Regions from separate parts of the Ensifer adhaerens genome, predicted to be linked through region 1. Evidence: riboswitches for the same ligand, from Rfam matches in the RefSeq annotation. Region 1 holds a riboswitch; each other region holds the start of a gene.

Evidence for each region. A riboswitch is a leader RNA that binds a small molecule or an ion and turns the genes downstream of it on or off. The one in region 1 is predicted to bind cobalamin.
Region 2: linked by a shared signal. The riboswitch ahead of LAC81_RS10005 (DUF1636 family protein) and the one ahead of LAC81_RS02695 (aromatic ring-hydroxylating oxygenase subunit alpha) in region 1 are both predicted to bind cobalamin.
Region 3: linked by a shared signal. The riboswitch ahead of LAC81_RS12580 (CbtB domain-containing protein) and the one ahead of LAC81_RS02695 (aromatic ring-hydroxylating oxygenase subunit alpha) in region 1 are both predicted to bind cobalamin.
Region 4: linked by a shared signal. The riboswitch ahead of nrdH (glutaredoxin-like protein NrdH) and the one ahead of LAC81_RS02695 (aromatic ring-hydroxylating oxygenase subunit alpha) in region 1 are both predicted to bind cobalamin.

The regions. Positions count from the first base shown of each region.
Region 1 is NZ_CP083349.1:564,182-571,723, forward strand. It holds gene LAC81_RS02685 (L-threonylcarbamoyladenylate synthase) at 1-483, opposite strand, end outside; gene LAC81_RS02690 (DUF6656 family protein) at 564-1,163, opposite strand; cobalamin riboswitch at 1,477-1,682, shown strand; gene LAC81_RS02695 (aromatic ring-hydroxylating oxygenase subunit alpha) at 1,786-3,030, shown strand; gene LAC81_RS02700 (hybrid-cluster NAD(P)-dependent oxidoreductase) at 3,032-4,126, shown strand; gene LAC81_RS02705 (glycoside hydrolase family 25 protein) at 4,131-5,282, opposite strand; gene LAC81_RS02710 (hypothetical protein) at 5,559-5,741, opposite strand; gene LAC81_RS02715 (BA14K family protein) at 5,692-6,144, shown strand; gene LAC81_RS02720 (transporter) at 6,184-7,173, opposite strand; gene LAC81_RS02725 (acyl-CoA dehydrogenase) at 7,457-7,542, shown strand, end outside.
Region 2 is NZ_CP083349.1:2,039,799-2,047,340, reverse strand. It holds gene LAC81_RS10015 (bifunctional aspartate transaminase/aspartate 4-decarboxylase) at 1-86, opposite strand, end outside; gene aspT (aspartate-alanine antiporter) at 145-1,833, opposite strand; cobalamin riboswitch at 2,286-2,502, shown strand; gene LAC81_RS10005 (DUF1636 family protein) at 2,607-3,020, shown strand; gene LAC81_RS10000 (ABC transporter ATP-binding protein) at 3,097-3,903, shown strand; gene LAC81_RS09995 (ABC transporter substrate-binding protein) at 3,900-4,853, shown strand; gene LAC81_RS09990 (FecCD family ABC transporter permease) at 4,857-5,924, shown strand; gene LAC81_RS09985 (DUF924 family protein) at 6,066-6,626, shown strand; gene LAC81_RS09980 (mechanosensitive ion channel domain-containing protein) at 6,753-7,542, shown strand, end outside.
Region 3 is NZ_CP083349.1:2,558,970-2,566,511, reverse strand. It holds gene LAC81_RS12595 (glucoamylase family protein) at 1-1,018, shown strand, start outside; gene LAC81_RS12590 ((2Fe-2S)-binding protein) at 1,072-1,863, shown strand; gene LAC81_RS12585 (CbtA family protein) at 1,909-2,706, opposite strand; gene LAC81_RS12580 (CbtB domain-containing protein) at 2,904-3,080, opposite strand; cobalamin riboswitch at 3,123-3,387, opposite strand; gene LAC81_RS12575 (TetR/AcrR family transcriptional regulator) at 3,386-4,078, opposite strand; gene LAC81_RS12570 (SDR family oxidoreductase) at 4,183-4,749, shown strand; gene LAC81_RS38410 (hypothetical protein) at 4,753-5,013, shown strand; gene LAC81_RS12565 (DUF1772 domain-containing protein) at 5,010-5,489, shown strand; gene LAC81_RS12560 (SRPBCC family protein) at 5,559-6,125, opposite strand; gene LAC81_RS12555 (ArsR/SmtB family transcription factor) at 6,128-6,493, opposite strand; gene LAC81_RS12550 (crotonase/enoyl-CoA hydratase family protein) at 6,526-7,362, opposite strand; gene LAC81_RS12545 (TetR/AcrR family transcriptional regulator) at 7,445-7,542, shown strand, end outside.
Region 4 is NZ_CP083350.1:1,542,619-1,550,160, reverse strand. It holds gene LAC81_RS27425 (LysR substrate-binding domain-containing protein) at 1-578, opposite strand, end outside; gene LAC81_RS27420 (hypothetical protein) at 708-1,019, shown strand; cobalamin riboswitch at 1,295-1,519, shown strand; gene nrdH (glutaredoxin-like protein NrdH) at 1,910-2,131, shown strand; gene nrdI (class Ib ribonucleoside-diphosphate reductase assembly flavoprotein NrdI) at 2,141-2,557, shown strand; gene nrdE (class 1b ribonucleoside-diphosphate reductase subunit alpha) at 2,527-4,680, shown strand; gene nrdF (class 1b ribonucleoside-diphosphate reductase subunit beta) at 4,936-5,910, shown strand; gene LAC81_RS27395 (RtcB family protein) at 6,050-7,489, shown strand.

The DNA.
Region 1 (7,542 bases):
GAGATCGGCATCGACATGGGCGGCACTGGTTGGGCTGATCTTGCCCGAGGTATTGGCGCTCGGTGCCGCCAGAGGTCGTCCGAAACGGGCGATCACCCGGCGCGAAAACCCGTCGGGCATGCGAATGCCAAGTGTGTCCAGGCCGGCCGAGGCGAGGGCATGCACTGTACTCTCGGGTCGCTGCGGCAGGATCAGCGTCAGGGGGCCGGGCCAGAACGCTTTCGCCAGGCGTCGGGACAGGGGATCGAAGCGCACATGGGTCTCGGCCATCGCCACGTCGGAAACATGCGAGATCAGCGGATTGAAGCGCGGCCGGCCCTTCATCTCGTAGATGCGGCTGATCGCATCGGGATTGGTGGCGTCGGCGGCAAGGCCGTAGACGGTTTCGGTCGGGATGGCGACCGGTTCGCCCTCGGCGAGAACGGCGCAGGCGCGATCGATCGCGCGGTCCGGTTCCTTATCCGTGTCGATGATCTCTGCCATGCCGGTTCCTTTCCGACGCTTCCTTAACGGACGCGCCGGGAAAACAGAACGATTTTCTTTGCAGGGAGCGGGCTGCTTGCTCAGAGGCTGCGGATGATACGGCGTAGCGCGTCGTCACGGGCACCCAGCATCAGCACGTTCTTGAGAGCGACCTTTGGGTCGTCGGTGCGGAAGAGAAGCCCGTTGTCGCGGACGTTGCGATTGATGACCATCTGTCCGTCTTCGGCGTTCGGCTCGATCGCGACCGCGAAGTACATGCGGGAATAGCCGGCCTGGATGCGGTCGAAGAAATGCGTCTCGTCACCAAGGTCGCTGAAAAAATTGGCGAAATAGAACGACCAGGTGATGTCCTTGGAAGGTGTGACCGCCGTCCGAGCGGCCGTCACATGGCAATAGCCGAGGTGCGGCTTGCCAACGAGCGTACGGTGGAAGATCAACTTCGGAAACTGGATCGAGGCATGAAAGCCGTTGATCCGCTTGTGCGTCGTGTCGCCGGCGGTCGAAAGCTTCTTGCCGGTTCGGTCAGCGACTTCCTCATAGCTCAGGTAGCGTCGCTCGGTCGGCATCCATTGCCGGCGGTTGATCCGGCCGGTGCGCAGAAACTCGGTGTGAACTGCCGTCTTCGACGTGACCGCCGGCGGCTTCTCTGCCGCTGCGTCGTAATATCTAAGCTTTGCCATGATCGTCAGCGCGCCATCTGCCTGCCGGACATCCTCGTCCGCCGGCAAGCCTAGTGGCTTATGGTTAACGAAGCATTTCCTTTCGCTAGCGGAACATGCCTGTGCCCAGTCACGGAAATGTCGCAAACGGGCGAAGCTTTTCCGTGCCTGCGCCATGCCGGCCGCAAAAGATGGCATATGCCCAATTTTTGATCTATCTATATGTTTATAAAGTGAAAAATTTGCGTATTTGGTTTCGGAAGGCAGTTTTGATGGTGTCGTCATTCTGGAATTGGATGTCGCTATCCGGCGTCTGCCGAGGCGCCTTCCGCGCTTACATATCCTCACTCAAGGTGTCGTCTTCCAAAAGGGAAGGCGGAGAATTGGGAAGCCGGTCAAATCCCGGCGCTGCCCCCGCAACGGTGGTGGAGCGAAAGTCTCGGCAAAAGGCCACTGGACGGTTCCGTCCGGGAAGGCGCCGGGCTGGTCCGCAAGGACGGCTCCTGAGCCCGGAAACCAGCCTTGACGCACATAACCGTAACGGGTTGCGGCGGGCAGCCGGATCGGAGCCGAGAACGTGTGGGCGTATGCCCGTGCGGGTTCCTGTCCTGCCTCTCCGAAACATGGCGCATGAGGACAGGACATGGATACCAAGACCGATATGCTTCGCAAGCTGAAGGGCCGGCGTGACGGCTACAGCCTCGATCGGGCCTTCTACACCGACCCCGACTACTACCGGCAGGACCTGGAAAACATCTGGTACAAGGACTGGCTGTTCATCGGCCATGACTGCGAAATTCCGCGGGCTGGCAACTATTTCACCGTCCAGGTCGGCGACTATCCGGTTGTTGTTACCCGCGATCGCCAGGGCACGATCCGCGCGCTGCACAATTCGTGCCGGCATCGCGGTTCCCGCGTCTGCACGCAAGCAAAGGGCTCTTCGGCAAAGCTCGTCTGTCCCTATCACCAGTGGACCTACGAACTCGACGGCTCGCTGCTCTTCGCACGCCAGATGGGCGAGGATTTCGACAAGGCGGCCCACAGCCTGAAGCCGATCCATTGCGAAACGGTCGGCGGCTACATCTTCATCAACCTGTCGGAGACGCCGGCAGATTTTGCGGCCTTCCGTGAGCTGGCCACGCCCTATCTCGCGCCGCACCGGCTGGGAGAGACCAAAGTCGCCTTCGAAAGCACGATCATCGAAAAGGGCAACTGGAAGCTCGTCTGGGAAAACAATCGCGAGTGCTATCATTGCGCCGCCAATCATCCGGAGCTCTGCCGCACCTATCCAGAGGCGCCGACTGCTACCGGGGTACAGGGCGCCAAGGATGATCCGGTGATTGCCGCCCATTGGGCGAAGTGCGAGGCCGAAGGCCTGCCGAGCGAATTCCGGATGTCTCCGACCGGCCAGTTCCGCGCCGCGCGCATGCCGCTGGTCGACAATGCCGAAAGCTACACCATGTCGGGTGCGGCTGCCGTCAAAAGGGCGCTGTCGGCCGATGTCAGGCAGAAGCAGATCGGCACGCTTCTGATGTTCCATTACCCCACGACCTGGAACCATGTGCTTTCCGACCATGCCATCACCTTCCGTGTTCTGCCACTCGGGCCGGAACTCACCCAGGTGACGACCAAGTGGCTGGTCAACAAGGACGCGGTCGAGGGCGTCGACTACACGCTCGATGACCTGACCCATGTCTGGACCGAGACCAACGACCAGGACCGCCAGATCGTCGAAGAAAACGCCTTCGGCATCCGCTCGCCGGCCTATGAGCCTGGCCCCTATTCGCCGGACCATGAAGGCGGCGTGATGCAGTTCGTCGAATGGTACTGCAAGTTCATGGAGCAGCGCCTTGCAGGCGATGCGGCTCCGCTTTCAAAGGTCGCCTGACATGCAGATGGCATCCTCCTTCCACCATTTCGACGAGCTGCATGTCTGGATCGACCGGCAGCAGATGCTCGAATGCACCTCGGCGGTCGTCGAAACCGCAGATGTCATGACCTTCACCTTCCGCGCCGAAAAGCCGGCCTGGTTTCGCTACCTGCCCGGCCAGTTCGTCACCCTCGAACTGCCGGTCGCCGACGAACCGGTCATGCGCACCTATACGCTGTCGTCGACGCCATCGAGGCCGCTGTCGATTGCCGTCACCGTCAAGGCGCAGGCCGACAGCATCGGCACGCGCTGGATGTTCGACCATCTGAAGCCCGGCATGAAACTGAGAGCCTTCGGCCCGCTCGGCGATTTCAGCTTCGTCCGCCACTCCGGTGACAAGTACCTGTTCATCTCGGCGGGGTCCGGCATCACGCCGATGATGTCGATGACGCGATGGATGGCGGACTGCGTGCCGGAGACGGACGTCACCTTCATCTCCTGCGCGCGCCGGCCGGACGACCTCCTGTTCCGTTCCGAGCTTGAGGTGCTGGCGACGCAGATGTCCGGGTTGAGCCTCGGCTTCATCGTCGAGGGCCACGAGGCGCGCCACGGCTGGCACGGCCTGCGCGGCCGCATCGACGGCGCCAAGCTGCCGCTGCTTGCCCCTGATTTCATGGAGCGCACTGTCTTCTGCTGCGGTCCGGAACCGTTCATGCGCGGTGTGCGCGAGATGCTGAAGGCGGCCGGCTTCGACATGGCCCGCTATCACGAGGAGAGCTTCCAGCCGGCGGCAGCGCCTGCTGCGGAGGAGATCGCCGTCCGCGCCGGCGTGGCGGGCGACAGCGAGGCCGCTGCCGCCAAGGTCGCCTTCACCATGAGCGGCAAGGAGGTCGAGGCGAAGCCAGGTCAGACGATCCTGCAGACGGCGCGTGCCAATGGTGTGCGGATCGGTGCTGCCTGCGAGGGCGGCATCTGCGGCACTTGCCGGGTGATGAAGGTCGCGGGTGACGTCGAGATGAACCACAATGGCGGTATTCTCGATGACGAGATCGACGAGGGTTACATCCTCGCCTGCTGCTCGCGGCCCTTGGGAGATGTCCAGATCGAAGCTTGAAGGATCAGGGCGTGTTGCAGGGCGGCGGCTGGACGGTCGTGGGCCCCGCGCCGCCGGTAACGGCCGATGGCTTGGAGCATCCGCCCTGTGCGGCGTCATCGGCAGCGACGGCTACCTGCATGGCGCGTTCGTGGCGAGCGAAGTCGATGGAGCCGGTCACCAGCATGTCGACGCCGCTGCCGGCCCCGCTTGTGGCACCGGCACGGCTAATGAGCAGCGGCTCGCTAAACGTTGCGGTCGCTCGTGCGACTACGTGCGTGCCCGCTCCTTGCTCGGCTCGGGCGATAAGGGTGAGCGGTAACGGCTTTTCAGCCAGCAATGCGCCCTGAGCCCAGATCGCCTTTAGCGCCAGCGGCGACATCGCCGCGACATTCACGTCGATGTCGTCGAGCGTTCCGGGCACGCGGTAGGGACAGCGCCGCTTGCCGCAGTTGATGCCGGACGAGAACTGCCACAGCGCGTAGCTGTCCCAATTGCCCATGGGGAAGACCTGGCGGATATCCGGCTTGTAGCGGGCGTACCAAAGCGGCAGGCGCGACAGCAGCCGGTATTTGGCACGGTGCGCGGCGATGTATTTGGCGGTGATGTGATTGGTGTAGAGGATCGGGTAGCGCCCCGTCCGGGTTTTGATATGGCCGGCGAAGATGGCGGCATCCTCGAGCGACATGTATTTTTCCGGATCGATGCCTTCGAGGTCGAGCACCATCAGTTCGTCGGCGCGCGGATCGGCGTAGTCGAGGAAATGGTTCGCCTGGTCCACGGGATTGCCGGGACGGGCGAGATGGTAGGCACCCCAAAGCAGCCCGTGCGTGCGGGCGATCATGCGCCGGGTCTGGTAGAGTTCGCGGCTGACGGCGTATTTGCGCCACATGGTCTTGCAGTGGTTGAAGGTGTCGCCGTTGTGATCGCCGGTGCAGGAGAAGCTTTCGGGCAGGCCATCGGAGGCCTTGGCGATGAAGCCGGAGATGCGCTTGTCGGCAAGCATCGTTTCCCAATCGATGCTGTTCATCTCATAGGCGTCGACGATGATGGCGTTGGACTTGGTCTTCCAGGGCTCCAGTTCACCGGCGCGTACGATCGTCGCCGCGAATGCCAGACCCAGGAAGGTCGCGAGGCGCAGAATCATCCCTGTGGTGGAGATATACCGCTTTGCCATTCTCTGAGATTGCCGACAGTATCGTTAATGCATCGTAAATCCCAGCCCCCGACCGGGACTGTGCTGGAGCGGCGCGTGAATGTATACCGACCTCCGGCTGCATATGAGCAATGTCTTTCATAATTTGGTATGTCGCCACGGTGCCGTGACTACCCACATGCGGATGAACGAATTCATGGAAGCGGGCACTTGCACGCGTCTGTCGCTATGCGGCCGCACCAGCCGCGATGCCTGAAGATGGAACAAAACCGGTGGCTTATGCGTTTCTGGTCGGTTTCAGGTTTCCCGGCTGAGGGTCATCCCCGGTTCTGCAGCGACCCGGGTGAAATCATGCAGAGGCTGAAGTTCCCGTGGTTGCGCGATTTTTTTTTCGCAGCCTGCGGAGCGTGGATAGGTTATGGAGGTTTTGATGAAGGCTTTGCTGAAGACCGGGAAGAGCCGGTGGTTTTCTTCGATCATTGCCGCGGCAGTCCTGATGACATCCGCGGCCCCGTCACAGGCGTTCATGCCGACGCCGCCGCGCGTCGAACAGCAGAATGACGCGACGAATGTTCAGTATCGCCGGCCGGGCTATGAACGCCGCGGCAATTATTATTATTACAACGGCTATCGCGGTTATCGCTACGAGCGCCCTGGATATCGTTACTACAATGGTTGGTGGTATCCGATGGCTGCCTTCGGTGCCGGTGTGATCATCGGTGGGGCGATCGCCCAGCCGCCCCGTTACACGCGTCCCGCGCCCGGTTACGGCAATCGCCATGTGCAGTGGTGCTATGACCGCTACCGCTCCTACAGGGCCTACGACAATACCTATCAGCCCTACGGCGGCCCGCGCCGCCAGTGCTACTCGCCCTATAGCTGAAGGTAGGGCAGGGCCGGGGCTTCCGGCCCAATCTTAAGCTCAGAGAATCCCGATCCGCCGCAGGATCCACCAGGCAAAGGCCATGGAAAGCGCGATGAACAGCGCCGCATAGAGCGTGCCGGTGCCATCGGAGAAGGGGAGCGCCCCGGTGTTCATGCCGAAGAACCCGGTAACGAGCGTTGGCGGCAGCAGGAAGGCGGTCATCAGCGACAGGATGTAGAGGTGGCGGTTGGTCTCCGAGGAGATCTTGCTGTCGATTTCTTCGTGCAGCAGTCGCGCCCGTTCCTGTAGCGCGAAGACGTCGCGGTCGACCGTCTCGAGCCGGTCGGAAAGCCGCTCCGCAACGTCGATGAATCCGGGCGGAACCTCGTCGTCATCCGAGGCGGCGGCCCGCCTCAGCAGCGCGAGGATCGTGCGCAGATGCCGGTGAAGCCGCACCACCGTGCGGCGGAGCGGCGCAAGCCCCGGCTGCTGGCGATGTCCGGCCTCGCCATAAACATGATCCTCGATGACGTTCAGTTCTTCGGTCAATTCCAGGACCAGCGAGATCAGCGTGCGCTGGAACTCGATCACGATCATCTCGAAGAGGTCGATCGGCCTTGCGCACTTGGTGCTCTTTTCCACCGCCGCCTTGACGCGGTCGATGCTGCGCAGCGGATGCAGGCGCGTGGTGATGATGATCCGGTCACTGACGGCGAAATGCAGCCAGCCGATCGTCTTGGTCACCGCGTCGAAGGTGCGCTCGAAGTCGACGAGCGTGCCGTGTACGATATCGTCCGAAACCGTGATCGCTGCCTGCGTGTCGTGGCTGGTCAGCGTGGTGACCGCGAGCGGCGGCAGGTTGCTGATCCGCTCGATCAGGGCAGGCGTGCGTGCGTCGGAGAGCGCCAGATGAACCCAGACCCATCCTTCGCCCCTAAGCAGGCTGTCGATAGAGGCGTCGGTGGCGATGCGCTGGCAGCGGCTCTCGCCCGGCAGGAAACGATAGGCCCAGACGATACCGGGTATTTCGGGGGAAATCAGGTTCATCGGTACGCCTTGGCAAGGGCCTGCCACATGGTTCCTCAAACTGCTGCCGGTGTGAGGGAAAGAACATGCGGCCGTTCAACGTGCTGCGGCGGCCTCAGGGCACTCCATAAGGACGCGCGGCGCCGTATGCCTTGGCTTCTATGCGCCGTTGATGACAGTTTTGTTACGCGGCGCGACGTCGCGACGGAGCGCGGCAATTGACGTTGACGTTTACGTAAAAATCAATAGTGTTCGGCGCAACGAGGATGCACCCTGCGCAACCTGGCTATCTGGGAGGATCACCATGTACAAGGCACCCGTCGACGAGATCGCGTTTACGCTGAAACACGTGGCAGGCATGGGCGAGGCACTGCAGTCCGGCGCGCTCGG
Region 2 (7,542 bases), 1.5 Mb from region 1:
CTCGACTTGGCGAGCTTGATCAGTTCGTCCTTGATTTCGAACGGGCTGAGATCGGAAAGGCTATCGTAGAAATTTCTGTCCAACATGGTCCACACTCCCTGTGATCTATGCATTTTGAACGATGGTCTGCTTCGCCCGCTCGCCTCAGGCGAGCATGATGACGATGACGAGGCCGAAGATGGTCAGCAGCGTGTTTCCGATGGCGTAGGGCATGCCGTAGCCGAGCGCCGGCACCTTGCTCTTGGCCGCCTCCTGGATCATGCCGAGCGCTGCCGTCGTCGTTCTGACGCCGGCGCAGGCGCCAAACAGGATCGCCGGATGGAACTTGAAGACATAGTGGCCGAGGAGCACCGAGGCGATCATCGGGATCGACGTGGCGACCACGCCCCAGATGAACAGCGAAATGCCGACCTCCTGCAGGCCCGCGACAAAGCCCGGGCCGGCGCCGATCCCGACGACGGCGATGAAGATGTTGAGGCCGAGCGTGTTCATCAGCCACAGCGCCGGCGAGGGGATTCGGCCGAAGGCGGGGTAGGTGGTGCGCAGCCAGCCGAGCACAAGGCCTGCGAGAAGCGCGCCGCCGGAGGTGGAAAGGCCGATCGGGATGCCGCCGATCGTAATCGTGAGCGCTCCGATCATTGCGCCGACGAAGAGACCCCAGCCAAGGAAGGCAATGTCGGTCGTCTCGACGGGCCTGTCGGCAAAGCCTAGCGCCTTGATCGCCGCTTCGACGTGTCTCTTGGCGCCGCCGATGGTGACGATGTCGCCGCGCTCGACGGTGGTGCCGGGCAGCACCGGAATCTCGACCAGCGAGCGGATGATCTTGCGGGCATAGACGCCGCGCGCCCAATCCATCGTGCTGACATCGGCGAGCGTCTTGCCGGCAAGCGCCTTGCTGGTGACGTAGACGTCGACCACTTCGGCTTCCGCGTTCAAGAGTTCCTTGTCCTCGACCTCGATGAGCTTGCTGTCGAGGTTTTCGACGAGCACGGCACGCCGGCCCGAAAAGGCAACGACGTCACCTGGCTGCAGCACGGTGTTGCCGTCGGCTTCGATGATCTGGTCGCCGCGACGCAGACGTTCGACAAAGACACGGATGCCGGGAAGAATGTCCTTGACCGGCTTGCCGGTCAGCCCGCTTGCCTGATCGACGCGGTAGGCGCGAAGGCCGAAATCGTGATAGGCGCGGGTGATGCCGGGTTCGCTGCTCTCGGTGCCGCCGCCAAGCTTGGCCTCATATTCCCGGCACGCCGCCGGAAGGTCGATACCGAGAAGCTTTGGCCCAAGCTGGGCGAGGATGATGGCCGAGCCGATCGTGCCCCAGATATAGGTCACCGCATAGGCGATCGGGATCTGGTCGGCAAAGGCCTTGGCCTGCTCGGCCGGCAGCCCGAGGGAGTTGATCTGATCCGTCGCGACGCCGATTGCAGCCGAGATCGTCTGCGATCCCGCATACATGCCGGCGCCATAGCCGAGCGGAAGCCCGGCGATCAGCGCGCAGAGATAGGGAACGATGAGGCACAGCACCAGGACAGACAGCGCGAAGGCGATCTGCTTTGGTCCGTCGGTGCTGAGGCCGCGCACGAACTGGGGTCCGACGCCGTAGCCGACGGCGAAGAGGAAGATCAGGAACAGGGTGGATTTCAGGTCACCGGAAACCTGGATGCCCAGCTGCCCGATGAGAACACCGGCAAGAAGCGTTGCGGTGACGTTTCCGAGATTGAATCCCGCGACCTTGATCGGCCCGATCAGGAAGCCGATGCCGAGTGCCAGGAAGACGGCCACGGGCGGGTATGTCCGAAGTGTGTCGACGAAGAAATCGATGGGATTCACTACTTTTCCCTTCAGAAAGTTGAGTTGCCATCACTTCATTTCGGGATTGCGCCATTTCTGTACTGCGCGGCCAAGTTGAGTTTATTGGTGCGTTACCGATGCCCAATCTTAGCTTTGCCGATTGTCGCTTCGACCGATGATTTTCTCAACAGACATGGGGTTACGTGAGCGTAACGTACGTTAAGATTGCCGGCATTTGCGCATGGCGCTGGCGCTTTTTGTGGGCGCGGCGGCACCAGTCGGAAAGCATCGGGCCGGGTGGTCGGCCGATCGGCGTGCGCAGGGCGGATCGGGGGGCGCCGGGCAGCGCCGCCGCGGCAAATTTCGCCGGCTACTCAACTTTGACATTGCAATACGTTATGTTATCTCATAACAAATCCTGCATGACGAAACGCCGCATGTTGATAGGTCCGTAGCGCATGCCCCTAGCAGTTGTTTCATCGGCCGATTCATGCGAGGAAGAGCGTGATGGTGCTGCGTCCGCGGAAATGCGGAAGCGGCTGAAAAGGGAACACGGAACGGACGACCCAAATGGGGCCGAAACCGTGGCTGCCCCCGCAACTGTGAGCGGAAAGCGCATTCACACCATGTCACTGGTCAAAGACCGGGAAGACGTGGATGCGCCGCGACCCGCGAGCCAGGAGACCTGCCATCGAACCGATCAACCACAACGGACGGGGTGTTCCGATGGAAAAGAACTGGCTTTCGCGCGACGGTCATCCGTCATCCTGCCGCTTCGCCATCTCCTGCCGTCACTCCGGCGGAGAGAGAAAATGGCTGAGCCGAATTCCCGACAGCACAAGATAACGGTTTGCACCGATTGCCGTTTTACCGGCGGTCCCTGCGTGCCGGGCGCCGAGCTGATAAAGCGTCTCAACCGCAGCATCGCCGCGCTCGGCGAGCCGCTCGATCGTGATTTCTCGATCGCCGGCACCGTCTGCATGGCGGCTTGCACGCGACCCTGCACCATCGCCTTCCAGGCGACGGGCAAGGCGACCTATCTCTTCGGTGATATCTCGCCGGAAGAGGATATCGACGACCTCGTCCGCTTCGCCGCCACCTATGCCGAACGTGGCGACGGCATGACGCGTGCCGCCGAGCGTCCGCGCGGCCTCAAGACAAAGACGCTCGCTCGCATTCCGGCGGCAGTGCTCGTCTCCGAAGACATTGGAGGACGGTTCCAATGAGCGCAACACGCAAAGGGTGGCGGCGACCTCTGGTGCGCGGGCAGAAATGCGCCGCGGCGCGGGGAGGGACGCGGTCATGACCTGTTCAGCGACGGGAGCTGCCCTCAAGGTGGAAGGCCTTTGCTGGGGGCCCCGTGCGGGGCTGACCCTGGTCGAAGACATGGATTTCTCGATCGAAGCGGGCAGCCGCCTTGCGATCCTCGGGCCGAACGGCGCCGGCAAGACCTCGCTTCTGCGCTGCCTCTACCGGGCGGTGCAGCCGAATGCCGGCCGAATCGAGATCGACGGCGTCGACCTCTGGTCGATCTCGGCGCGCGAGGCGGCGAAGACGATTGCCGTCGTGCTGCAGGAAATGCCCGGCGACTTTCCCTTCAGCGTGCGTGACGTCGTGATGATGGGACGCATCCCGCGGCGAGAGGGGCTCAACGGCTGGACGGAGACGGACCGCGAGCGCGTGCAGCATGCGCTCTCTCATCTCGATCTTTCCCACCTCGCCGGCCGCCAGTTCGCCACACTTTCGGGCGGCGAAAAGCAGCGGGTGCTGATTGCCCGGGCACTCGCCCAGGAGCCGCGCATCATCATCCTCGACGAGCCGACCAACCATCTCGACATCCGTCACCAGCTCGAAATCCTCGAGCTCTTGCAGACGCTGAAGCTGACGATCGTTTCGACGCTGCACGACATCAATCTCGCCGCCGAATTCGCGACCGACGTCGCAATCGTGACCGCGGGGCGGCTGACGGCCTTCGGAACTCCCGATGCGGTGCTGAACCCGCGCGCGCTTTCCACCGCCTTCGGCGTCACTGCCACCGCCCACGGCACCGCCGTTGCCGGCAGCGCCCGTTTCTCCTTTTCACTTCCTCGACAGGGATCCATTTCATGAAGATCAATATTGCCTCCTCTACCTTGCTGTTTCTCATTGCCGCCGCCACGCCGGCGCTCGCCTATCCGGTGACCGTCAAGAGCTGCAACCGCGAGGTGACCTTCGATGCCGCGCCGAAACGGGCGATCGCCAACGACGTCAACCTGGTGGAGATGATGCTGGCGCTGAAACTGCAGGACCACATGGTCGGCTATACCGGCGTTTCCGGCTGGAAGACGCTCGATGAAAAACTGCGCGAAGGTGTGAAGGAACTGCCGGAGCTTGCGGAGAAATATCCGACCAAGGAAGTGCTCCTCAATGCCGACGCCGATTTCTTCTTCGCCGGCTGGAACTACGGCATGAAGGTCGGTGGCGAAGTGACGCCCGAGACATTGGCGCCCTTCAAGATCGGCGTCTACGAACTCACCGAATCCTGCATCCACGTCATGGCCAGGGAGAAGCCCTCGATGGACGACATGTTCGTCGATCTCCTCAATCTCGGCCGCATTTTCGGCGTCGAGGATCGGGCCGAAGCGCTGGTCGCGGGTTATCGCAGCCAGCTCGCCGAGATCACCAAGGCCAATGTCGGCAACGCCAAGCCGACCCGCGTCTTCGTCTATGATTCCGGCGAGGAGAAGCCCTTCACGTCGGGTCGCTTCGGCATTCCGACCGCGATGATCGAGGCTGCCGGCGGCGCCAACATCATGGACGATGTCGACAAGAGCTGGGTGGAAGTCTCCTGGGAGCCGGTGATCGAGCGGAACCCGGAGGTGGTGATGATCGTCAACTACGGCGAGGTGAAAGCCGAGGACAAGATCGCTTTCATGAAGAGCAACCCGGCCTTCGCCAATGTCGATGCGGTGAAGAACGACCGCTTCGTCGTGCTCGATTATGTCGAGGCGACGCCCGGACCGCGCAACATCGACGCCATCGCCCGGCTTTCGAAGGCATTTCACGGGCAGGGCCTGTAACCGATGCTGGCTGAGGATACGTCGGCTGTTCCCGTTGCCGTTTCGCGGGTTTCCCCGGCGCGGGCGCTCCGCGGCGGGGTCGGGTTGTTCGCGGCTGTGCTGCTGCTGCTTCTGACCGTGACCGCCGGCGTGTCGCTCGGCTCGGCGCCGATCCCCGTGACCACCGTCTGGTCGATCGTTGCCGGAAAGCTTGTGCCCGGCAGTATCGAGGCCTTCTGGTCGGCCGGGCGCGAAAGCATCGTCTGGGACGTGCGCCTGCCGCGGGTGATGCTGGCGGGGCTTGTCGGCGCCGGCCTGGCGCTGACCGGCGCCGTGTTGCAATCGGTGACGCGCAATCCGCTTGCCGATCCGCATCTGCTCGGCGTCTCCTCCGGCGGGGCGCTCGGGGCGATCGTCGCGCTGTTGCATACCGGAATGATCCTCGGCCTTCTCACGGTGCCGCTCTTTGCCTTTGGCGGCGCGTTGCTTGCCACCGTGCTGGTCGCCTTCGTTTCCCGCGCGCTCGGCACCAGTGCCGATCGCCTGGTCCTTGCCGGCGTCGCCGTTGCCTTCGTGCTGACCTCGGTCGGCAATCTCATGATCTTCCTCGGCGATCCACGGGCGACGCACACGGTGATCTTCTGGATGCTCGGCGGCCTGGGCCTCGCGCAATGGCCGCATCTCGTCTACCCGGCGCTGGTGCTCTTCGTTTCGCTCGGCTGGCTGGTCGTGCGCTCGCGTGAGATCAACGCGCTTGCCATGGGCGACGAGACGGCAACGACGCTCGGTATTCCCGTACGCCGTTTCCGGCTGACGCTCTTCGTCGTCACCGCGCTCCTGACCGGGGTGATGGTGGCCTTTTCAGGCGCAATCGGCTTCGTCGGGCTGATGGTGCCGCATTTCGTGCGGCTCTTTGCCGGCAGCGACAATGTCCGGGTCATTCCGCTCTCGGCCTTCTTCGGCGCCTTGACGTTGATCCTCGCCGACCTCGTCGCTCGGGTGATCATGGCGCCCGAGGATATGCCGATCGGCGTCGTCACCGGCATTGTCGGCGGCATCGCCTTTGTTGCCATCCTCACGCGGCGCGCGTAAGGCGTGCATCGGCATTGGTCATGCATGGACACTGGTCATGCATGGACATGGGCCGTTGCGCGCCTATGTCTTAGCGCATGCATGGCTGCCGTTCCGGTTCGACAAGGGCAGGGCCGGCAGCAGAGCGGCATGAGGGAAAAAATGACGAGAGAAGTTGAAATCTGCACGCCGGAAGACGTTTTGAACTTCTGGTTCGGCGAGCTCACCTATGACGACTGGTTCACCGTCAGCCACGAACTGGACGACGCCTGCATTCGCCGCTTCCAGGCGTCGCACCTGGGGCTGGCCCGCGGGGTCGGCGAGATCTGGCGCGCGACGCCGGAGAACCGGCTGGCGGCGATCATCCTGCTCGACCAGCTGCCGCGCAACATGTATCGCGGTACGCCGCTGGCCTTTGCGACCGATTGTCTGGCGCTGCACGAGGCCAAGCTCGCCGTCGGCAACGGCGCCGACATGGCGATCAAGCCGGAAGCGCGCGCCTTTGTCTACCTGCCCCTCGAGCATTCGGAAAATCTGACCGACCAGACCATGTCGGTGAAGCTTTTCACCGAGCTTGGCGATGCCGAATATCTCGACTACGCCATCCGCCACCGCGAGGTGATCGAGGAATTCGGCCGCTTCCCGCATCGAAATGCCTTGCTGGCTCGCGTCTCGACAGACGCCGAGCTTGCCTATCTGGCAAGGCCGGGTGCCGGATTCTGACGAAAAATCCGACGCTGGAGCGCAATTGACGGCGGGTTTTGCATCTTTCCGCCGTCTTTCGTATTCACATCGCATTGGGATGGCCACTGACGCGATTCCGCTCCACGGTCTCAACCTGCAAGGACTATGAAATTGCGTTCTGTCGGAAAACTGCCTGCCATTCTCATCTGCCTGCTGGGGCTGGTCACTGCCGGTCCGGTTGCAGCGCAGAAGGCGGCGCAGCCGGCACAAGGTACCGCCCAGGGCACAACGCAGTCCGGCCAGAAGTCGACGCAACCGGCCCAGTCGGCGCAGACCGCATCGCAGCCGGCTGCTGGCAAGGCGACGACACCGACCGAGGATAACGCCCAGCCAGGTGCAAACGACGCGACGCCGGATGTGGCCGCGCCGGCCGCGACGACCGCGGAACCGGCCCAGACCGCGCCTGCTCCCGCGCAGAGCGCAGCGCAGGACGATGGCGCAGCGCCCGGCCAGAGCCAGGCGACCGAACAGCTTGCCAAGGCTGGCGACGAGCTGAAGCGGCTGACGGACCTCGTATCAAAGGCGAAGGACGATGACACCGCGCTTGCCGAACTGAAGGTGCAGGTCGATGCACTCTTCAAGCAGATCATCGGCGTGTCGGTCTCGACCCGTCCACGCCTCGACGAGATCAAGGCGCGGCTCACCGAACTTGGCGACCCGCCGGCCGAAGGGCAGCCCGCGGAGGCCGATATCGTGTCCGCCGAGCGCAAGCGCCTCGTGGCGGAGCGCGGTGCCATCAACGCGCTGACCGGTGAGGCCGAGGGCCTGTCGGTGCAGGCGACCAAGCTTTCCAACGCCATTACCGCGACAAGGCGCGCGCTGTTTTCCAACACGCTCCTGAAGAACACCGAAGTCTCGACCGGCATGTTCGACGACGCGCTGACGGCGACGGCGG
Region 3 (7,542 bases), 2.0 Mb from region 1:
CGGGTTCTACTATCACTTTCTCGATATGCGGACCGGCGCGCGCACCTGGCGCAGCGAGCTTTCGACCATCGATACGGCGCTGCTGATCGCCGGCTGCCTGACGGCTTCGGCCTTCTTCTCCCGCGAAGATGAGGAGGAGGGCGAGATCCGCGCGCTTGCCGAACGGCTCTATGCGCGGGTCGACTGGCGCTGGGCGTTGAACCGGAGTGACACACTGACGATGGGCTGGCGCCCACCGGGCCGGTTCCTGAAGTATCGCTGGCGAGGCTACAGCGAGGCACTGCTGCTCTATCTGCTGGCGCTCGGGGCGCCTGAGCACGCAATCGAACCGAAGCACTACACCGTCTTTGCGGACGGTTATGACTGGATCGTGGTTCAAGGCGGGGCTCATCTCCACGCGGCGCCGTTGTTCATCCACCTGTTCCCGCAGGCCTGGCTCGACCTTCGCGGCCTCGCCGATCGGCCGATGCGGGAGAGGGGAACGGACTATTTCGAGAACAGCCGGCGAGCCATCGGGCTGCAGCGTGACCATGCGCGGCAAAATCAGGGCCGCTTCGCCGGCTATGGCGAACACCTCTGGGGGCTCAGCGCCTGCCATGCGCCACGTGGCCGGCTGCGCCGCAAGGACGGACGCTGGCAGCGACTTCGGGGCTACGCCAATCGCGGCGCACCTTTCGGTCCGGATGATGGCACGCTCGTGCCCTGGGCGGCGGCGGCCTGCCTGCCTTTCTGTGCGGATGCGTCGCTGTCGGCGCTCAGCCAGATGACAGCCAGCCACCCCGGGCTTCTGAAGGCGGGGCGCTTTCCGGGTGGCTTCAATCCGAGCCTGCCGGGCGAGGGGCCGGAGGGGTGGGTCGACACGCGCGTCGTCGGCCTTGACCAGGGGCTCGTCGTGATGATGATCGAGAACTGGCGGAGCGGCTTCGTCTGGAAGCTGACGCGTAGTCTGCCTGCAATCCGGCGCGGACTTGAGCGTGCGGGATTTGAAGGCGGCTGGCTGGCGACGGAGACGTTATGAATTTGGGAAGCCAGCAACAGATTGCGCAGACCGGGGAAGGATATCCGCCACGGGTGCTGGCAGTGGTCGAGCGGTTGCGCGCTGAGTTCCCTGACGTCGGTGTCTCGCTCGGGACGGTGGACGGCGCCTTCAGCGCCCCGGCCGGCTTCTGGGCTGCGGGCGGGGCCGGGATCGAGGAGAGCCTCGCCTATCAGGACTTTTTCGCAGTCGGCATGACGGACCGGATCCGGGCCGCGCATCTGATCGCCTTTTACAGCCGTCAGGTAAGTGTGGTTCTCGGCGCGCTCTATCTCGGTGCGGGCGTTCAGGCTGAGATCGCGGGCATTCGCTTTGAAGACTGGAGTCGCCTTCACCAGGACCGCGCGGTTGCCGGCAAACGCTATCATTTCCACGTCGATCTGGCGGAGAGATCGCAGCAGGCGGAATGCATCGGCGTTTTCGAGCGCGGCTTCACAGCGCATCTGGCGCCGGTCATCGCGATCCTGAAGAAGCGCTCGGGGCTTTCTTCCGGGGCGCAGTGGCGGCTGGCAGCGGATTCGCTTGCGGGCACGTTCCTGGAGATCGGACGGGCGATCGGGGACGAAGTGCGCGGCATGGCCGAGGCGCTCGCGATCGTCAAACGGCCGGGGTCGCGGCTGTTTTCGGAAGAGATCTGCTACGAGGAGATCTCCGCCACCGATCCGGCAAGCGGCGCGCAACTGTCGTGCCAGTACCGGATCCGCTGCGGCTGTTGCCTCTATTTCAAGACGGAGGGCGGCGGCTTCTGCGATACCTGCGTCCTGCTGGAGCCGGACGATCGCCGCGCGCGGCTGGCAGCGCGTCTGATGCAAAACGGCGGGGCCTGAACCCCGCCGTTTTTATGTTCCGGTGCCTTTTGAGGCGCAGCGGGTTCAATGCGACTTAAGGAAGCGCTCGTTGATGAAGCCGGAGACGACGCCGAGAACGATCCAGAAGGCGAGCGTGGTGGCGAGCGCGGCGACCGCGAACTCGGCGCCGAGCACGGCCGGGACGTTGCTGGAGATATCGAGCGGTTGCGGCGCGCCGTAGACATGGGGTGCGGCGATGAGGACGAGGCCGGCGACCTTGGACACTATTTCTTCGCGCAGGACCAGGAGATAGAGGCCGACCGCGGAGAGAGCGACGGTTGTCAGCCACCAGGTCTGGCGGTCGCCGAGTTCGGCCGCCGGGAAGCCCGGGAGTTCCGGCGGCAGGCCGATCGCCGGCAGCATGTGCACCGCGAGCCAGCCGCAGGCGCCCCAGAGAGCGCCGTTCCTGAGCGTGATCGGATAGCCGATCACCAGGCTGACGCCGGCGAGCAGCAAGCCGAAGCCGGAGCCGGTGACGAGGTTTGCCATCAGCGTGCCGGAGAAGCGGCTCATACCGAACATGATGCCGCCTTCCTCATGTTCGCCTTCGTGCGCATAGGCCGGCGTGATCGGCGACAGCGCGTCGAGTACGGCGCCAAGCGGCGATACCGCCTTCAGCGATGAATGCTGGTCATGGCCCTCGGCGGCCGGTTGTGCCGTGCCCGGTTGGCCGGCCGGCTGTTCGGTCGCGGCCGGAGCCTCGCCTTCGAATTGCTCCGCATGCAGGATCAGCGGCGTTACCCGCAGTTCCTGGGCGCCGGTCATGAAGACACCGGCAATCAGCCCAGCCACGATTGCGGCCAGAAGCGTTCTGACAATCATCTTGAATTCCCTCGATAACGGCAAACGCCACGCGCTTCGGCGTGGTTGGTGAGCCTTCCTATTTGCTGTGCCATGCGGACGGTGCTTGCATGTTCGCCAAAGCGCCATGCGCAAACGCCGACATCCGGCGTGAGCCGGATGCATTCAGGTCCGCGGCTATTTCGATGCGGAACGTTGTTCACGTTCCGGCGCATCGTTTAGTGGCAGGGGAAGCCGTAGGAGTGGCGGGTGTCGTGCGCGGTGTCGTGCAGCACGGCCGAATTGGCAAGGCCGGCACCGAAGACGAGGAATGCGCCGATGAAAAGGGCGATGACGCCAGCGGTCAGACGATCGCTCAGGGAGAGCGGGGTGCTCGAAATAGTAGACGTAGCCATGACAACCTCCGTGATGGCATCGGGAAATTTCCCGGTGTGGGCCCTATGCCCGTATCGAGTGGCAGGTTTCCTGGCTCACGGCGCTGGGCGAAATGCCCGGGATCTGCCTCGCCTTCCCAGTTCGACCACCCTCTCGGGGCCTGTTCCAGTGGCTTCTTCCGGATTGCTCCGGAACGGCAAGATCAACGTCGCTCTACAGTCGCGGGGTCGGCCGTGATTTGAATGCCCAGCATGGGTCCATCCGTCACGTTCCCGTTTACTCCCGAAACGCGTTCGCGTCCCGGGAACCAATCGATCCAAAATGATTAGGAGCGTGTCATGGCGTTGTCAATTGAGCCTGCGCCGCCGGCCGCTTCATCCGCGACAAAATCGCGAAGCATCATCTGCTTGTAGGCCTCGACGATGCGGTCGCCCTCCGGCCGATCGACCGAGACGGCAAGCCGCATGGTGCAGTCGCCGAGATGCATGATCAGGAAGGCAGCGCTGTCGATCGTTTCGCGCGGCGTCTCGGGCGCAAAGCGGGCCCAGACATCGGCTAGAAGCTTGCCGCCGGCGCGGCTTTGTTGGAGATCGACCTCACGCAGCGCCTTGTCGGCCTGCATCGCCGACCAGATGTCGCGCATGACAGGCTCGGCCAGGAACATGTCGTAGTAGATGTCGAACAGCAGTGAGAAGGCGTCGCGCAGTTCTGCCATCGACGTGACCTTGGCCAGTTCGGCGGAGATGCACTCGTTGCAAACGGCATTGTAGCGCTCGGCCAGCGTACGCACGATCGCCGCCTTGTCCGGGAAGTACTGGTAGAGCGACCCGATTGAAATCCCCGCCTTTTCAGCGACGTCGCTCATGCGCATGGCGTCGCTGCCCTTCTCCTGGATGAGTGCCGTCGCGCAGGAAAGGATCTGCTCGACGCGCTCGCGGCTGCGCTTCTGGCTGGGCGTCCGGCGCAACGTGGTCTCGTCTTCGGCGGGAGGCGTGGTGGGGTTTGTGTCTGTAATCATGAGTAATGCTCACATTTTGACTTGACTCTTAAAATACGAGGATTTATCACATTTGCAAATGTGAGAGATACTCATGTTTGTAGATGAAGCCTCAGGAGGAAACGATGTCTCAGAAAGTCACACTGGTTTTGGGCGGTACCGGCAAGACGGGGCGGCGGGTGGCCGGGCGCCTTCGGGAGCGGGGCGTAGCGGTGCGCATCGGCGCCCGTTCGGCGTCGCCTTCCTTCGATTGGACGGACGAGGCGACCTGGGCGTCTGCCCTTGAAAATGTCGATCGCATCTATGTCTGCTACCAGCCCGATCTGGCGGTGCCGGGCGCCGTCGATGTCATCGACCGCTTCTCGAGCCTTGCCGTTCGCTCGCGCATCAAGCGGCTGGTGCTTCTGTCGGGGCGTGGCGAGGACGAGGCGGAAGCGGCCGAGCGTGCGCTGCAGGCTTCCGGTGCCGACTGGACGGTCATCCGAGGCAGCTGGTTCTTCGAGAATTTCGACGAAGGCTTCTTGGCCGATGGCGTGATGAGTGGGTCGGTCTTCCTGCCCGTGGACGAGGTCACCGAGCCCTTCGTCAGTTGCGACGACATTGCCGACGTGGCGGTTGCGGCCCTTCTGGACGACGCGCATATCGGCAAGGTCTATGCCTTGACCGGCCCGCGGCTGATGACCTTTGCCTAGGCCGTGGCCGAGATCGCCGTTGCGGCCAACCGCCGGATCGCCTATCAGCCGGTGCCGATCGACGATTTTGCGGCGCAACTCAAGGCCGACGGCGTGCCGGATGACTATGTCGCACTCATCCGCTATCTCTTCTCCTCGGTGCTCGACGGACGCAATTCCAGCATGACGTCCGATGTCGAGCGCGTGCTTGGGCGGCCCCCGCGCGACTTTGCGGTTTATGCCCGGGAAACCGCAGCAACTGGTGTTTGGAGTATTGCCGCATGATCCCGCTGATCCCCGCTCTGGCGTTTGCCGCCGCGATCGGTTCCGGCCTGATGGCCGGGCTGTTCTTCATCTTCTCGGTCTGCATCATGCAGGCCCTGTCGCGGCTGCCGCCGGAGCAGGGGATCGCCGCGATGAACGCGATCAATGTCGTCATCCAGAACCCGATCTTCCTCAGTGCTTTCATGGGCACCGCGCTGCTCGGTCTGGTGCTCGTCGTCATGGCCTTCCTCTCGGGCGGCGAGGGCAGGTGGTGGCTTGCTGCCGGCGGCATCGCCTATGTCGTCGGCGTGCTTCTGGTGACGATTATCTTCAACGTGCCGATGAACGATGCGCTCGGTGCAGCGGCACCTGGGCAGGCGGCGGTTGATCTCTGGCGTGAGCGCTATCTCACCGACTGGGTCTGGTGGAACCACGTGCGCACCTTTGCATCGATCGGCGCGCTGGCGTTCTTCATCCTCGGTTTCGCCCGCGCCTGACGAAAAGCGCCGGCAAGTGGATCCTCGCCGGCGCCTGCACGCGTCTTGATCTTTAAGCCCATCCTACCGTCAAGGCTTCGGAATACGCGCGTCATATTGCGCTTCCAGGTCGGTAAACTTGCTCCAGAAGGCTGCCGGCTTTTCGCCTTCGAGCAGAGCGCGCAAAATGTCGAGATGCACGTGCCAGCCGGCGGAGAAGCTGGTCATGATGGCGCGATCGGCGATGCGCTTATGGGTGACGACGAGCAGCACCTTGTCGCCGCGGGGACTGAGCTCGAAGCGGACCTCCGAGGGCGTGCCGGTCTCTTCGTTCCAAGTATAGGCGAGCAGCCGCGGCGGCTCCCAGGCGAGCACGTGACCGTAATTGCGCACCTCGCCGGCATGCTCGGCATATTTCTGCGGCGGCCGATCGTCGTGCGTCGTCAGTTCGGAATGGCGGAAGACATGCTCGACCGCGGCGCCTTCGGAAGAGCCGATCGTGCCCGATGCCATCCAGAGCCGACGCTTGCTTTCGTCGGTCAGATAGGACCAGACCCGCTCGATCGGGCCGGGCAGCAGGCGTTCGATGCGCACCGCGTCCGGTGCGATGACGCGGCCGTAATCGGTACCGGCAAAGGCTGTGGCATGCTTTGTCATGACTATTCCTCCGGGTCGTTCGGATCGTTTCGAACAGTTGCGTCTTCGGCGAGAAGCAGTGTCTCGAGGGCGTCGATACGCGTGCGCCAGAAGGCTTCGTAGTGGCGCATCCACTCCATGCCGGCATGCATCGGCGCGGCATCCAGCCGGCATACATGCGTGCGGCCCTTCACTTCACGGCGCACCAGACCTGCTCCTTCCAGCACCTTGATGTGCTTCGATGCCGCGGCCAGCGAGATCGAGAAGGGCGCCGCAAGCTCGCCCACCAGCCTCTCGCCCTGCGAGAGGTTCCGCAGCATGGCGCGGCGCGTCGGATCCGAAAGCGCGTGAAACACGGCATCGAGATGATCAGTGTGATATTCAACCATGTTGTTGAACATCGTCGCGATCACGAAGTTTGTCAACCTTTTGGTTGAATATTCCTCCTGAGCGACGAGAAAAAGTCGTCGCTCAGGCGGTCTTCATGGATGCGTCGTCCCTTCCAGGCGGCGAGCCCATCCGAGAGGTCGTCGGTCGGCACCATCTGGGTAAATTGCTCGCTTTCGACCAGCAGGCCCTCTGATATCGACATGTTGAGACCGCGGGTTACGGCGGTGATGATTGAGCGAACGGCGAGGGGGGAGTGATGCATGATGCGCTTGGCGAGGTCGCGGGCGGCGGGGATCAGGTTGTCGTGGGGAACGACGTGGTTCACGAGCCCCATCTCCAGGGCGCACTCCGGCGAGAAGTCCTCACCCGTCAGCAAGAGTTCGAGCGCCCGTTTGCGGCCGGCAAGCCGCGGCAGGCGCTGCGTCCCGCCGAAGGTTGGCGGCATGCCGAGCTTGATCTCCGGTTTGGCAAAGCGCGCCCGATCGCTGGCGACAGCCAGATGCACGGCTTCGGTGATCTCGCAGCCGCCGCCATAGGCGAGGCCGTTGACGGCGGTGATGATCGGCTTCGGAAAGGCTTCCAGCCGAGCCGTGAGGCGCTGGCCGCGCCGGACGAAATCGCGCACGGCGGGGTTCACGCCCTGGCGCACGCTTTCCGAGAACTCGTGGATATCGCCGCCGGCGGAAAAGGCGCGCTCGCCGGCGCCGGTGATGATCACGGCGCCGACATTGTCGTTCACCTCGATCGTATCGAGAAGGGTAAGGAGCCAGTCGATCAGTTCGTAATTCAAGGCATTGAGCTTCTGTGGGCGGTTAAGCGTGAGGAGGGCGATACCCTCGGAAATCTGCATCAGAACGGTATTGGACATGGTTGCTCTCCGGCTTGGGTTGACGGGGAGAGGCTAGGTGAGGGAGGATGTCCTGTATATTCACTAGTCGGTATACATCACGATGGCAAAAGCAGCGAAATCGACCCGGGACATGATCGTAGCAGCGGCGGAAAAGCTCTTCTACGCCGAGGGCATCCGCGCCGTCAGCGTCGATGCGGT
Region 4 (7,542 bases), on a different replicon from region 1:
ATCCATCGCCGCCACCAGCTGGCATTGCCGAAGCGCCGCACGCGCAGCACGTCGGAGGGATGCCTGAGCTGGTGCTTTTCCAGGAAAGAAGGCGTGCAGACCGGCATGTAATCGATCGGGAAAAGCGGAAACACGTCGTTGCCGGGCCAGTCGCCATTGCCGCTGCGCACGACAAGATCGATCGCATCACGCTTGAAGTCGATCAGCTCCGTCGACATGTGCACCCGAATGCTGATGTTCGGATGGGCCGTCTGGAACGAGGCGAGCCTGGAGCCGAGCCAGCTCGACACGACGGTCGGCAATATGGAGATGTGCAGGTGGTGTTCGGTCTTGTCGGTGATTTCCGAAAAGGCCGCCCCGAGAAGGTCGATCGCCTCCGTCACCTTCGGCGCCAGTTGCCGCCCGGCCGCAGTCAGCCGCACCTCGCGCGGAAGCCGGACGAAGAGCGGCGTGCCTATGCGCTCCTCCAGCAGCCGGATCTGGTAGCTGACCGCCGCCTGCGTCATGCCGAGTTCGTCGGCGGCGCGGGTGAAGCTCAGGTGCCGTGCCGCCGCTTCGAAGGCACGCACCGCACTCATGGGAGGAATCTTGCTCATGGCGTTGAGATAAGCATTCTTTATGCCAGCATGCGAGAAATCGCTTTGCGCGAAGCGGCAAAAATCCTCACTTTTTTCGCGAACACAACAGCAAAAACAAAGAGGATAGCAATGCTTAGCGCGCTGCGATCGACGATCCTTCATGTCCTGAAACGGGCCGGGAACGTGCTCAACCCAACCATCGCCATCGATACCTTCAGCGAGTTCCAGTTGAGGGATATCGGCCTGACGCGGGACCACGAGAACATTCGGGCGCGCGTCGGCGACGTTGCCGATCCGCGGCACTGGCCGAAGGACGACAATGCGCAGAAGCCACAGCCCTCACCGACGCGGGACTGCGGCAACGCACCGCGCGTGGCGAGGGCTTCACCTCGCGCCCAACCCGGAGAAAACAAGGACGTCAGCATGTCGCTCTGCGACTGACGGGGCAAAAACAAATCTCAGCTGTCGCAATCTGCCACCCTGCCAGGCGCCGGATCGAATGAGCAGAAATTCGCTCTGGCGCGTCCTAGAATATCGTACCTTCGTAGGTGACCGGTAAGGGCGCGAGCGCGCGGCGTCGAAGCCGAGAGCGCCCCGCCAACGGGCTTTGCCGCGCCCCCTCGTTTAACGTCTTGTTATCCACACGGCGAAAGAATTCGCCCCCTCACCCGGGCCGGAGGCACCTCGCACCTATTGACGCAGATGCGCGATCAACTACTATATGTAGTGTTCGAGGTTCTTCCGATTCGCAAGGATTGGGAGCTAAGACGGGAATACGGTGCGCCGGCGCTTTCCGCCCGGCTATGCCGCAGCTGCCCCCGCAACTGTAGACGGCGAGCGACTGTCCGGAATTGGACCACTGAGGCATGAGGCCTCGGGAAGGTCGGGATGGAAGCTTTGACCCGTGAGCCAGGAGACCTGCCTCGAGCAACATAAGTCCACGGGCGGGGTGTCCGGAGGGGTTGGGTGCGTTACGGCAGGATGAGCCTGCCGGATCGTCTCGACATCTCCCCGGCAGCCTGTCGAAAGCTTCGGGGTGAAGTCATGTCAGTTTCTTCCAGTTCAGATCCACCTTCTGCGGACGGGTGCGCGTTGTTGCGCGCCTGATCGGAGGGCCGCGCCCTGAAAACTCGCATCCGCGGAATTCCTGAGCGCCCGAGCAATACGAGCCGACCCGGTTGCGTAACCGACCTTGGGTCAGCTTGACGACGTCAACTCCGGTCAAGGCGACCGGGGAGCGATGTTCCGTGTCCAATCGCCAACACCACGGTTCGCGTTCGCGCGACCCGACGACTTTTTGCGCCCATTTGCGAGACCCTCACGAGGAACCCATGTCGATCACCGTCTACAGCAAGCCCGCCTGCGTCCAATGCACCGCCACCACCCGCGCACTCGACCGCCAGGGCACCGATTACCGCCTCATCGATATCTCCGAGGATTCCGATGCGTTCGCGCTCGTGCAGGGTCTCGGCTACCGCCAGGTCCCGGTCGTCGTCGCCGGCGAGCGCCATTGGGCCGGCTTCCGCCCGGACATGATCAGCGCACTTGCTTGAGGGCTAGCGATGGGGCTGATCGTCTATTTTTCCAGCCGCTCGGAAAACACCCATCGTTTCGTCGAAAAGCTCGGCCTTCGCGCAACCCGCATACCGCTCAACGAAGGTAAGGGTTCGCTTACGGTTACGGAGCCCTATGTGCTCGTCGTGCCCACCTATTGCGGCGACGACGGCCGGGGCGCCGTGCCGAAACAGGTGATCCGCTTCCTGAACGATGCGGGCAACCGCTCCCACATCCGCGGCGTGATTGCCGCGGGCAATAGCAATTTCGGAGCGACCTACGGGATCGCCGGCGACGTGATCTCGGCCAAGTGCCGGGTGCCCTACCTCTATCGGTTCGAGCTACTCGGGACCGAAGCGGACGTCGCCAACGTCAAAAACGGGATGGAACGATTTTGGACGTCTCAACACTCGAACGCCCCCTGAAGGCAACGGAACCGGCGCTGGACTACCATGCGCTCAACGCGATGCTGAACCTCTATGACGAAGAGGGGCGCATCCAGCTCGACAAGGACCGGCAGGCTGCGAAGCAATACTTCCTCCAGCACGTCAACCAGAACACCGTGTTCTTCCATAACCTTCGCGAGAAGCTCGATTATCTGGTGACCGAGGGCTATTACGAGCAGGAGGTTCTCGACCAGTATTCCTTCAACTTCGTGCGCGACCTCTACGATCACGCCTATGGCAAGAAGTTCCGTTTCCCGACGTTCCTCGGCGCGTTCAAATACTACACGTCCTATACGCTGAAGACCTTCGACGGGAAGCGTTACCTGGAGCGCTACGAAGACCGCGTCTGCATGGTGGCGATGACGCTGGCGCGCGGCGACGAACAGCACGCCCGCGATCTCGTCGACGAGATCATTTCCGGCCGCTTCCAGCCGGCGACGCCGACCTTCCTCAATGCCGGCAAGAAGGCTCGCGGCGAACTCGTCTCTTGCTTTCTGCTCCGGATCGAGGACAACATGGAGAGCATCGGCCGCGCCATCAATTCGGCGCTGCAGCTTTCCAAACGCGGCGGCGGCGTGGCGCTGTCGCTCACCAACATCCGTGAGATGGGCGCGCCGATCAAGCAGATCGAGAACCAGTCCTCCGGCATCATTCCTGTGATGAAGCTGCTCGAAGACAGTTTCTCCTATGCCAACCAGCTCGGTGCCCGCCAGGGCGCAGGTGCGGTCTATCTCCACGCCCACCACCCTGACATCATGCGCTTCCTCGATACCAAGCGCGAAAATGCCGACGAGAAGATCCGCATCAAGACGCTGTCGCTCGGCGTCGTCATCCCCGACATCACCTTCGAGCTCGCCCGCAACAACGAGGACATGTACCTGTTCTCGCCCTATGACGTGGAGCGCGTCTACGGCGTGCCGCTCACCGAGATCTCGGTGACGGAGAAATATCGCGAGATGGTCGAGGATGCCCGCATCCGCAAGCGGAAGATCAAGGCGCGCGAATTCTTCCAGATCATCGCCGAGATCCAGTTCGAAAGCGGTTATCCCTACATCATGTTCGAAGACACGGTGAATCGGGAAAACCCGATCGCCGGGCGCATCACCATGAGTAACCTCTGCTCGGAAATCCTGCAGGTGAGCGAGGCGAGCGAATTCAACGACGACCTCTCCTACGCCAAGATGGGCAAGGACATTTCCTGCAATCTCGGCTCGCTGAACATCGCAGCGGCGATGGACTCGGCCGATTTCGGCAAGACCATAGAGACCTCGATCCGCGCGCTGACGGCCGTCTCGGATATGAGCCACATTTCGCCGGTTCCCTCGATCGAGAAGGGCAACGATGACAGCCACGCGATCGGCCTCGGGCAGATGAACCTGCACGGATATCTCGCCCGCGAGCGCATCTTTTACGGCTCCGAGGAAGGGATCGATTTCACCAACATCTATTTTTACACTGTGACCTACCACGCGATCCGGGCCTCAAACCGCATCGCCATCGAGCGTGGCGAGAGCTTCAAGGGTTTCGAGAACTCGAAATACGCGTCGGGTGACTATTTCGACAAATACACCGAGACCGAATGGCTGCCGGCGACCGAAAAGGTGAAAGACCTATTCGAGCAGGCGGGAATATCCATCCCGACGCAGGAAGACTGGCTGGAGTTGAAACGGGCGGTGATAGCTGGCGGCCTCTACAACCAGAACCTCCAGGCCGTGCCCCCGACGGGCTCGATCTCCTACATCAACCACTCCACTTCCTCGATCCACCCGATCGTCTCGAAGATCGAGATCCGTAAGGAAGGCAAGATCGGCCGCGTCTACTATCCGGCCGCCTTCATGACCAACGACAACCTCGAATACTACCAGGACGCCTACGAGATCGGGCCCGAGAAGATCATCGACACCTATGCGGCGGCTACCCAGCACGTCGACCAGGGCCTGTCGCTGACGCTCTTCTTCCGCGACACGGCAACGACCCGCGACATCAACCGTGCCCAGATCCACGCCTGGAAGAAGGGCATCAAGACCATCTACTACATCCGCCTTCGGCAGATGGCGCTCGAAGGCACGCAGGTCCAGGGCTGCGTTTCCTGCGCGCTGTAACCTCGCATTCCAGCAACGGCACATACTGCCCCTCACCCTGGCCCTCTCCCCGCAGGCGGGGAGAGGGGACGTGCCATACCAACGGCCCAGATGCGGCCGGTCCCTACGATGTGGGACGGTGCGGCATTGTCCCTTCTCCCCGCAAGCGGGGAGAAGGTGCCGGCAGGCGGATGAGGGGCCATACCCGCACCGCGTAGATGTGGGCAACTCCCTCACCGCACGATGAGGCACACACGATCACAAAGGTTTAACGACATGAACATGCACGCCAAACCCGCAAGCCGCGTCCGCGCCATCAATTGGAACCGGATCGAGGACGACAAGGATCTGGAGGTCTGGAACCGCCTCACCGGCAATTTCTGGCTGCCCGAAAAAGTGCCGCTCTCCAACGACATTCCCTCCTGGGCGACGTTGAAGCCGGAGGAGCAGAAGCTGACCATCCGCGTCTTCACCGGCCTCACCTTGCTCGACACGATCCAGAACGGCGTCGGCGCCGTCAGGCTGATGGAGGATGCCGCCACCCCGCATGAGGAGGCGGTGCTTTCCAACATCTCCTTCATGGAGGCGGTGCACGCGCGCTCCTATTCCTCGATCTTTTCGACGCTGTGCCTCACGCCGGATGTCGACGACGCCTATCGCTGGTCGGAGGAAAACGAGTTCCTGCAGAAGAAATCGGCGCTGATCATGGGAGAGTACGCCTCCGGCGATCCCTTGAAGAAGAAGGTCGCCAGCGCCTTCCTCGAAAGCTTCCTGTTCTATTCCGGCTTCTATCTGCCGATGTACTGGTCGAGCCGCGCCAAGCTCACCAACACCGCCGACATGATCCGGCTTATCATTCGCGACGAGGCGGTGCACGGCTACTACATCGGTTACAAGTTCCAGCGCGCGCTGGAACACTTAAGCGAAGAACGCCGGCAGGAAATCAAGGATTTCGCCTTCGACCTGCTGCTCGAACTCTACGACAACGAGGCGAAATACACCGAGGCGCTCTATGATGGCGTGGGGCTAACCGAGGATGTGAAGAAGTTCCTGCACTACAACGCCAACAAGGCGCTGATGAACCTCGGCTACGAGGCGCTGTTCCCGAGTGAAGCCTGCAAGGTCAATCCCGCCATTCTGTCGGCCCTGTCGCCGAATGCCGACGAGAACCACGACTTCTTCTCCGGCTCCGGCTCCTCCTATGTCATCGGCAAGGCGGTGGCGACCGAGGACGAGGACTGGAATTTCTGATCGGACAAGCAGGCACAGCTCTTCGACCCTGGCGTGCTGCCGGCCCCGGCAGCACGTTGACTGCCGGCGTGCAATCGCCTAGATAACGCGCCGATCCGTATTGCCGCGGCTGCTGAACCCGAGGCTACGGAGAACCACCATGTCCACCCGAGACAACCCTACCGTCCGGAACGCTGTCGTTTCCGGACATGCAATCAGGTCCGTCGTCGCGATCGACGAACCTGAGCACCAGCGTGCGCGCGCACTCGGCGATCTCGCAACCGCCCTTCCCTCGCCGGAGGCCCTGGCGGCACGGGATGCTGTTGCCGGTCGCATCGTCACCACGCCAGACTTTCATCCCGGCAAGCCCGTTCCGGTCGGTGTCGTCGCCGACATCGAAGGCGCCGTCATTCCGCACCTGATCGGCAACGACATCGGCTGCGGAATGCGCATGATCGTCCTCGACAGGATCGGCGAGAGCGACCTTGGACCCGATCTGGAGAAGCATCTGCGCCATGTCTTCTTCCAGGGCGGCCGCGACATCGCGCTGACCGGCAAGAACCGTCACGCAATACTCAGACACGGCGTGCCTGGTTTGCTCGAAAGCCTTTCCGGCGAGCGGCGCGGCTTGCTTGCCCGCCTTGATCTCGCAGCAGCCTGGAACGATGTGGCTCGCATGTCGGATGACGGCAACTTCCACGCGGACAGTATCGATCCCGATTTTGCCGACTATGCCGCGCCCGATGATCGACACCGGCACGACGCCATTCTCGGCACCATCGGTGGCGGCAACCATTTCGTCGAATTCGGTATGGTCGAACGCATCGCCGATGGCGGCTTTGCCCACCTCGCAGGGCTGAAGGCCGACAGCGTCGTTGTCGTCGTCCACTCCGGCTCGCTCGATTTCGGCCAGCGGATCGGCACGGCGACGCGCGAACGGACGTGCCTCCAGGCGACGGGTGCTCGCGATGGCATTCTGTCCCAGGCACGCGACTGCGATCTCTACCGGCGTTTTCTCAACGGCCACGCCAATGCGGCCAACGTCGCCTTCGTGAACCGGTTCCTGATCGGCCTTGCGGCGGTGGAAGCCCTGTCGCGCACCATTGGCCGTCAGGTCGAGCATCGGCTCGTCTACGATGCTCCACACAACACCGTGTGGGAGAACGGCAGCACCGTTCGGCACCGAAAGGGGGCCTGCCCGGCGCGCGGAACAACGGCTCTGAAAAGCTCGCCTTACGAGTGGACTGGCGAGCCGGTCATTTTGCCGGGTTCGATGGGCGACGGCACCTGGCTGCTGCGCGGCCTGGGATCCGAGGAAGGCATGGAGTCCTCCGCCCATGGCGCTGGACGTCGGCTTTCACGCCGGGAGGCGAGAGTTGCAAAGACGACGCTGTCCGGCCTGCGCGTCGTCGGCCCGATCGACACCGAAGATCCGATAATAAGGGGACGGGCAGATATTCTCGCGGAACTGAAAGGCCGCCTGAACGAAGAAGCACCGGCCGCCTATCGCCCGATCGATCAGGTGGTGGACCCGATGGTGGCGGACGGCCTGGTGGCCCGCGTTGCCCGGATCCGACCGATCCTGACCATCAAGGGGTAGGCAAGAGAACACCGGCGAAGCCAGGCCTCGCCGGTGTCTTCCTGGGTCAACAG